Regions from separate parts of the Paraburkholderia sp. D15 genome, predicted to be linked through region 3. Evidence: predicted binding sites of a transcription regulator. Region 3 holds the regulator's gene; each other region holds the start of a gene.
The links. Region 3 encodes LexA, which represses DNA repair genes until DNA is damaged. Its sites were predicted from a motif close to ACTGTATNNNNATACAGT; they were not measured.

Region 1 (2,201 bases), 690 kb from region 3:
CCGTTGGCGTTGGCGTTGGCGTTGGCGTTGGCGTTGGCATTTTGACTCGGACGACGCTCAAAGTGCGACCGCATCGGCCACAACCCCGCATCCTTCGCCACTCGACGTACCGGCCCACGCGATCAGCGCACGCCCTCCAGACGCCAGCGCGCTAGCGGCACATGGCGCGTGCGCCCAAGCAGGCTATGCATCAACACGAACTCACGCACATTCCAGCTAACGGGTTCGATGGGCCTTGTCGCAACCCACGGCATGCCGTAAGCCAGCGTGACATGCGGCGTATAAGGCACGACGGAAGCCCCCGCCCGCCCCTCGATACCCGCGCTACGCAACGCCTCGACCAACATGTCGTGAAGCGCGTACAGCCTCACCACGCCGTCGCCACCACCCAGCACCAACGGCCCCGGCCGAGGCCTCGACGCAAAGCTGACCAGTGAATCGAACTCGACCGTGAATGGCTCGACACGGACCGATGCTGCCGCTCGTATCGCCGCCTCGACGCGAGCCGGCGGCAAACCGCCTGCAAAATTCCCCAGATGCTGCAACGTGACATGCAATCGCCCCGCGCCGAGCGGCTTGCTACGCACGCGCATTTCCCCGCAAAGCTGCTGCGCGAGCTTTGCGATGCCGGCCGCCGTGTGGGCATCGGGGAAAACGGCGAGAAACAGGCCGTCTGTCGGCGTGGGTGGCGCCTCCAGCCCGGGCAGCCAGAGTTGTTCAGGCATGGCGCTCCTGAGCGGGAAAAACTGGCATCAAGCGACTCTCCGTTTGCTATGTAGTTTTAACCAGGCCCCGCCTGTATGTGTCCGATCGACCATTCAGTCCCCTTTCGAAAACCCTTGCGCAAGTGGATGGCTTACGTACAATACTGTACATCCATACAGTATTGGCGGCAACGTGGAATTGCTTAAAAAACTCGAGGTATTGGCTGACGCGGCAAAGTACGACGCCTCGTGCGCGAGCAGCGGCGCGCCCAAACGCAGCTCGCGCGGCATCGCCGGGCTGGGTGCGAGTACCGGCGCCGGCATTTGCCACAGCTTCACGCCGGACGGGCGCTGCGTATCGCTGCTGAAAATCCTCTTCACCAATTTCTGCCTGTACGACTGCCAATATTGCGTGAACCGGCGTTCGAGCAACGTGCCCCGCGCGCGCTTCACGCCGGAGGAAGTGGTCGAGTTGACGCTGGATTTCTACCGGCGCAATTACATCGATGGACTATTCCTCAGCTCCGGCATCATCCAGTCGTCGAACTACACGATGGAACAGCTCGTGCGCGTCGCCCGGTCGTTGCGAGAGGATCATCAGTTCCGCGGCTACATCCATCTGAAGACGATTCCGGACGCCGACCCGCAACTGATCGCCCAGGCCGGGCGCTATGCCGACCGTCTGAGCGTGAATATCGAATTGCCGACCGACAGTAGCCTTGCAACGCTCGCGCCGGAAAAGAGCGTCCGCACCATCAAGCTCGCCATGGGGTCCATCCGCCTTGCACAGGAAGAGGCGCAGAGCGAGGCCGGCACGCCCAGGGCCGGCGGCAAAACTGCGCCATCAGCCAAGGCAAAGGGTGCGCCCAGATTCGCGCCCGCCGGCCAGAGCACGCAGATGATCGTCGGCGCCGATCAGACGAACGACAGCACGATCCTGCAGACCGCCGGCACGCTATACGGCGCATACAAACTGAAGCGCGTGTACTACTCGGCGTTCAGTCCAATTCCGGACAGCCCGTCCGCGCTGCCGGCACAGGCACCGCCGCTGTTGCGCGAACACCGGCTGTATCAGGCCGATTTTCTGATGCGCGGGTATGGCTTCAGCGCCGACGAACTGTTCGAGCAGCCAGGCAATCTGTCGCTCGAGATCGATCCGAAACTCGCGTGGGCGCTTGCGCATCGCGACCAGTTCCCGGTCGATCTGAATCGTGCACCGCTGCGCATGATCGCGCGCGTGCCGGGCATTGGTTTGCGCAATGCGCAGCGGCTGGTCGAGTTGCGGCGTTCGCGGCGAGTGCGCTATGAAGACCTTGTGCGTTTGCGTTGTCCGCTGCAGAAAATCAAGCCATTCGTGGTCACGCAAGACTATCGGGCGGCGATGCACGATGCTTCGTCCGCACAGTTGCGTCGGGTGCTGACGCCGCCGCCCGTGCAACTCGCGCTGCTCTGAGTTGGCGAGATGCGAGCCATTCTGATCGAAGACGATTTCTCCGC
Region 2 (2,201 bases), on a different replicon from region 3:
GGTCGCGCTGCCGCCGCACGCACCGTCGGCTCACCGAGCTTGCGCCGCAGACGCGGCAGCAACCGCGCGAGACGCTGCGCTTCTTCCTCGCTTTCCGGCGCGGCGGCGGCTTGCGTGGCGAGATCGAACGCTTCGCCGAAACGCTCGCTGCGTTCAAGCACCCGCACCCGCCGATGCCGCGCGCCCGGCCACGCACATATCGCATAGACGGCGAGCGCGGCCGGCCACTGCAGACGACGCTCGCAATGCTGGCCGATTCGAAACAGCAGTTTCGCGCGACGCGTTTCAAGCCACGGGTTCGACGTATCGATGCGGCGGACGGCGGCGACCAGCGCGTCGATGGCGGCGAGTTCCGTGTCGTCGCCGGGAAGCGAGGAAAGCTGAGGCAGAGAATCGAGCGCTTCGCGGCAGGCATGCAGCGCGAGATACACGTCGACGTCCGCGCGCTGCTGGAATGCTCGGGACGAAGGCGCGAATGCGACCTTCTCGTACTGGAACACGCCGAGGTCGGCCAGTACGAACTCCGACCACTCCTGATACAGGTTGCCGAAGAACATCAACCGCAGACGGTCGCACAGCGGCGCGATGACGACGCGCAGGACGCTGTCGGTGGTCGCCGCGTGCCACGCGGACAGCGGGCGTTTGCTGGAGCGGGCGGCGGAGACGGAGACGGAGACGGCAACGGCGACGCGCTCGAAAGCGCTAACCTCCGCGTCGCGCTCGCCCCTATCAACCGCCCATTCCGCACCTTCCGCACCTTCCGCACCTTCCGCACCTTCCGCACCTTCAGCACTTACGTTTTCATCACGCTCATCGCCAACATCGCCAGCTTCATAAAACACTCGCAACGCCGCCAGCATGTCCGGCTTGCGCAGCGCCTTGAAACCCGGCGCCCGCTTCGTCTCGTCCGCGAAAATCTCCAGCAAACCGGCGCGCGTGGTCAGCGCGAAAAGATCGTCGAGCGAAAGTCCGGGCTCGGTATCCACCCAGCCCAGCGCAGCCAGCGGCGCGGCGGCCTGCAACGGACAGCCGATCTCGTCGTACCGCAACTGGCTCGCGCGGAACAGCGTGCCCTTGCGCATCAGCATGCGCACCAGCAGCGCGCGCGATGCGGGCGGCAACCCCGCGAAAGCACGCAGAAACGCGTGCTCGTCCGCGTCGAGCAGATCGTCGTAACGCTCGGCGAGCCAGGCGAGCGCGCGCTCGAAATTCAGCAGGTAGTAAGGGGCGCCGGACGGAAAATCCGGGCGGGATTCGGTTGCCAAGGTGCTTTCACGAAACCTGTATGTTTATACAGTAATGATAGCAAAGTCCCCGGCGGCTCCAGCAATGCGACGATCGTCCCCAATAACCTCGCCGCGCTCACTCACCGCGCTCAATCCCGCTCGACCTCTCTAACGCGCAGCCGCAACGGCACCTCGGGCCTCAGCGATACATTCAGCACCGGCCGCGGCGCGCTCATCCCGTCGGGCACGCTCAGCTCGAAGCGCTGCAACAGCATCGCCGCGATCACGCTCATCTCGGTCATCGCCAGATGCTGGCCGAGACACACGCGCGGTCCCGCGCCGAACGGCATGTACGCGCCGCGCGGATAGTCCGGCGCATCGGGGCCGAAGCGTTCGGGCCGGAACGTCAGCGGATCGGCGAACCAGCGCGGATCGTGATGCATCAACTGCACCGGCACCATGAACATCGTGCGGGCGGGCAACTGCCACGGGCCGACATTGAGCGGATTCGTCGAACGCCGGCTGCTGAGCACGGGCGCGGTCGGATACAGCCGCAGCGTTTCCTGCAAGGTCTGCGTCAGATACGGCAACGCGGCTACCGTGTCGCCGTCGGGCGCGGCGCCTTGCAGCACGCGCCGCACTTCGTCGCGTGCGTGGGTTTGCGCGGCCGGATTGGCGGCCATGCACCACGCCCACCACGTCAAGGTCGCCGCGCTCGTCTCATGTCCCGCGAGGAACGACGTCATGCATTCGGCGTGGACCGCCTGCAGCGGCCACGTCGCCGGATCGTGCAGATGCAGCGTCAAGAGGCGCGACAGCAGATCGTCCGGCCACGCGTCGCGCGCCATGCGCAACCGCGCCTGCAGATGACGGTCGATCAGGCCGTCCAGCACCGCCTGCGCTTTGCGCGCCGCGCGCTTCCACGGCACCCAGCGCGGCGAGCCGACCGGCCAGTACAGGCCTTTGTACATCGCG
Region 3 (2,201 bases):
TCCTTGATGTGCTTCGGGTTGCCCTTGCGCACCAGGAACACGATCGTCGACGTGTACGGCGACGCGTTGTCCGGCAGACGCTTCTGCCAGCCCTTGTCGAGCAGGCCCTTGCTGGCCAGCGCGTCGATGTCGTACGCCAGCGCCAGCGTCACGACGTCCGCCTGCAGGCCGTCGAGCACCGAGCGCGCCTGCGCGCCGGAGCCGCCGTGCGACTGCTTGAAGGTGATCGTCTCGCCGGTCTTCGCCTTCCATTCCTTGCCGAATGCCTGATTGACGTCCTGGTACAGCTCGCGGGTCGGGTCGTAGGACACGTTCAACAGCGTCGTGTCGGCCGCCTGTGCCTGCGCCATCGCGCCGAGTGCGCCGGCCGCGCCGAGCGCGAGTGCCGCGATGAGTTTCTTCGTCTTGCCTGCCAGCCCCGTATTCCGGTGATTCATGTCAACTTTCTCCGCGTGGTGGTCCGCTGAAACAGCGTGTGGTGTTGTTCTACGTCGCGGTCACGTGCACATGAGCGCCAACTCGAAGGGCAGTCTATCGAAGAGCTTTCATCATTAAAAATAATGTTTCCTCATTCTTTAATACGCAAAAGTGGTAATGACAGCCAGACAAGGCGTTGCGACGCGAAATCGGATGTTCAAGCGCCGTTTACCGGCGTTATCGCGACCTCGCGGCGGTGTCCGGGAGGACGAACTTAAAGTAAAGCTTGAATTGCGCGGAATACTGTATAAAAATACAGTCACCTGTTCATACATACAGTGACCATGACCAAACTCACCGCACGCCAGCAGCAGGTGTTCGATCTGATCCGCCGGGCGATCGAACGCACCGGTTTTCCGCCCACCCGTGCGGAGATCGCCGCCGAACTCGGCTTCAGTTCCGCGAACTCCGCCGAGGAGCATCTGCGCGCACTGGCACGCAAGGGTGTGATCGAACTCGCGGCCGGCGCCTCGCGTGGCATCCGGCTGCTGAGCGGGCAGGAAGATTCGCCGCATCAGTTCACGCTGCCGCACGCCAGCATCATGCAGTTGTCGTTGCCGCTGATCGGGCGGGTCGCGGCGGGTAGCCCGATCCTCGCGCAGGAACATATCTCGCAGCATTACGCGTGCGACCCGGCGCTGTTCTCGAGCAAGCCCGATTACCTGTTGAAGGTGCGCGGGCTGTCCATGCGCGACGCGGGCATCTTCGACGGCGACCTGCTCGCGGTGCAGAAGAAAAGCGAGGCGAAAGACGGCCAGATCATCATCGCGCGGCTGGGTGACGATGTGACCGTCAAGCGTCTGAAGCGTCGGCCGAACGGTATCGAGCTGATTGCGGAGAACCCCGACTACGACAACATCTTCGTCGAGACCGGCAGTGCGGAATTCGCGCTGGAAGGGATCGCCGTCGGACTGATACGGCCGAGCGAGTTTTAAGCGGTCGTCGAGGGTTCGTCAGTGTTTCGGCGGCGGGTCCTCAGCGGTTGAATCCCCGCGTCATCGAAGCTAGCTCTCGCGGCTGGCTCGTGAATCGTCCGGGATTGAGCCGCAGGCATTCACGTTGGTTTCTTTTCTGCGTGACGGCGTGTTTCCACGCCGTCTGTCGAAACACGCCCGTACGTTGGGCGACGCTCGAAGCCAGCGTTAAAGCGGCGTTACCGCCGCACTCACGTTGCATCATCGTTGCATCGCCTGGAGAGAATCATGGAACGCCTTGCCCGTCTGCTGCCCTTCCGTCAGTTCGGCCGTCTGCGTCATCTGCGCAAGCTGGTGCCCTGCTCGTTGATCGAGGCATCGGCGGCGAGCACGCCATCGCTGTTCGATTCCGCCGACGGCGCATCGAGCCTGCCCTCCGCGCTGCCGGCGTTTGCACGCGTGTCGCTGAACTCGGGCCTGAATACCGCCGAGCCGGCGCGCCGTGCGCCGGTGCGCGTCTATCACGGTCCATCGCGGCTGATCATGGTCGGCACCGTGGACGCGGTGTGCCGCATGATCGACCGGTGTATCGCCGAAGAAGCGAATGTGCAGGGCGCAGCCGTCGAAGCCTGAAGGTTCGGATTGTCGCTTTGATATGACGCTGGGTATCACATCGGGTATAACGCCGGATGTCGCGCAGGGATCGTTTTGGCGTGGCCGTGGTCCACGTTAGATCACATTCGATGGAGAATTCCGCGCGATGCCCGCTTCAATCCGATTCACCCCGCGATTGCCCCCGCGAACCAGGAC
Region 4 (2,201 bases), 1.2 Mb from region 3:
CAGCTAACTGATACTAATTGCCCGTAAGGCTTGATCCTATAACAGGTGTGTGTCGGCAGCCGTTAGTGCTTCAGCACTTATGGATGCCCCACCCTGCGCTACGCGCAGGGTCTTATGCAGACCACACACAGGTTGAGATCAGTGTTGTGCCAGATAAAACAACACAACCCCCGCCACTGATGTCACATCATCAGAAACTACTTCTTCCGGATTGGTCGTGATGCCCCAAAAGGCGCCACGGCAACAAGTCATGCCTGATGACCATAGCGAGTCGGTACCACCCCTTCCCATCCCGAACAGGACCGTGAAACGACTCCACGCCGATGATAGTGCGGATTGCCCGTGTGAAAGTAGGTAATCGTCAGGCTCCCCAGCAGCACACTGCAGCAAACAGAAACCCCACCTACAACGGTGGGGTTTCTGCGTTTACGCGCCTGAAAGCACGACTTCAGAATGTAGTCAGGGGGTATCCGTTCTCACGCGACGACGGCAACCATTACCGGCCCCTGGCGACGCAGAGAACAACGCGACCACCTCCAGCGTCGAGCCCCGGTTGCAGAAAACCTCCGCCCTCACGGCCCCGGGCCCCCGATCCACAGTCTCTCGGCATAACCGGTCAATTCCAGATACGCCCGTCCCACATCCGCGCCATTCCGGCTTACGCGTACCGCTCCCTCCAAGTACACCACACCCTCCCAGTACACGCGCACCAGTCGATTGCCGCGAGTCGAGTTCCTGATCATTCATTCGTCACGCGCGAATCGAAGCCTGTCAGATCGAACAAGCGGTTAAAAAGAGCCAGATTGCGATCGACCGTTTAAGTGTAAAGTGCTGTATGCATATACAGTATTCGATCGCACTAAATGTCAGCCGCTGCTATCCATACCGAAGATATCCACCCATCGCTTTGGCGAGCTTCTCAGCTCGCGGGTGGGGGGGAGCGTACGGTGGATACAGGCTACCCCGTGCTGTCGACGGAATTGCCAGGCGGTGGCTGGCCGGTTGGCGTACTGGTCGATCTGCTGGTTCAGCAAGCAGGCGTCGGCGAAATGCGGCTTTTGCGGCCTGCGCTCAGTGCGTTAACTGCTCGGCCGGTCGCGTTGCTCCAGCCACCTCATATCCCAGACGGACTAGGGTTGGCCTACATAGGGCTGTCGCTCGATCGTCTGTTGCAAATCAAGACGGCTGGATCGGCCGACGCGTTTTGGTCCGCTGAACAGATTCTGCGAGCAGGAAGCTGTGATGCGCTCATTCTCTGGGCACAACACGCGAAAGCGTCATCGCTACGGCGTTTGCATCTGGCCGCCCAGTCATCCGGGACGCTGTTTGTCATGGTGCGGCCATTGACGGCGGCTCAAGATTCCTCGCCGGCCGTACTGCGACTGGCGCTGAGACCAGCGGCAGATGGCCTGATGGTCGAGATCGTGAAACGACGAGGTCCAACACGCGCAGAACCTCTGTCGATTTCTCTTCAACCCACTCCAGTTCTGTTTTCCCACCATGCGCGTCTTCCTCGCCGTCTACCTGCCGAAGTTGTCTCTCGAAGTCTTCCGGCCCAAGTGGTTGTCTGAACTGGCGCACGGTAGCGTGGTATTCGAGAAAGACAAGGTCGTCATCGCGGACCGCGCGGCACGGGTGGCCGGCGTACAGCCGGGCATGAAGCGCGGTGGAGTGATGACGCTATCGCCCGAAACCGTCTTGTACGAGCGCGATCTCGCACGCGAGACCGCGGCGCAATGCGAAGTCGGCATGTCGTTGATGAAGTTTTCGCCCAATGTCGCGCTGCTCGACGAGGCCACGATCATCGTCGAAGTCGGCGCAAGCCTGCGGCTTTTCGGCGGCCTGTTGTCGCTTTGCCGGCAGGTGAGGGCGCTGCTTGCCACGGTCGGCCTGACCGCGAACCTCAGCGCAGCCCCAACCGGCCAGGGCGCGTGGCTATTGGCGAAGCAGTACGCGAGTCGATCGGGTGTGCAGCGTGTATTGAAACTGGCTTCGCTAGAACGCGCGCTGTTGTCGTTGCCCATGTTCGCGGTGCCCGAAATTCGCCTGTTCGCGGACCTGTTTGATGGACTGGGTTGCAAGACGATCGCCGACGTACGCCGTCTGCCACGCGCCGGACTGCAGCGCCGCTGCGGCGAGCATCTGCTGGATTCGCTGGATCGCGCTTTTGGCACCGCGCCTGAACTGTACGACTGGCTCGA

Region 1: a site for LexA is predicted at 868-885, ahead of LFL96_RS08055 (putative DNA modification/repair radical SAM protein). Genes of this name have one in related genera too.
Region 2: a site for LexA is predicted at 1,281-1,298, ahead of LFL96_RS33180 (VRR-NUC domain-containing protein). Genes of this name have one in related genera too.
Region 4: a site for LexA is predicted at 831-848, ahead of imuA (translesion DNA synthesis-associated protein ImuA). Genes of this name have one in related genera too.

What each region holds. Positions count from the first base shown of each region.
Region 1 is NZ_CP110395.1:1,871,341-1,873,541, reverse strand. Features, by position in the region: gene LFL96_RS08060 (2'-5' RNA ligase family protein) at 123-725, opposite strand; gene LFL96_RS08055 (putative DNA modification/repair radical SAM protein) at 898-2,157, shown strand; gene LFL96_RS08050 (UdgX family uracil-DNA binding protein) at 2,167-2,201, shown strand, end outside.
Region 2 is NZ_CP110396.1:3,002,344-3,004,544, reverse strand. Features, by position in the region: gene LFL96_RS33180 (VRR-NUC domain-containing protein) at 1-1,265, opposite strand, end outside; gene LFL96_RS33175 (cytochrome P450) at 1,376-2,201, opposite strand, start outside.
Region 3 is NZ_CP110395.1:2,559,330-2,561,530, forward strand. Features, by position in the region: gene LFL96_RS10925 (sulfate ABC transporter substrate-binding protein) at 1-437, opposite strand, end outside; gene lexA (transcriptional repressor LexA) at 762-1,412, shown strand; gene LFL96_RS10935 (hypothetical protein) at 1,680-2,024, shown strand.
Region 4 is NZ_CP110395.1:1,356,959-1,359,159, forward strand. Features, by position in the region: rRNA gene LFL96_RS05935 (23S ribosomal RNA) at 1-38, shown strand, start outside; rRNA gene rrf (5S ribosomal RNA) at 254-367, shown strand; partial or broken gene LFL96_RS05945 (lipocalin family protein) at 573-747, opposite strand; gene imuA (translesion DNA synthesis-associated protein ImuA) at 864-1,571, shown strand; gene LFL96_RS05955 (DNA polymerase Y family protein) at 1,501-2,201, shown strand, end outside.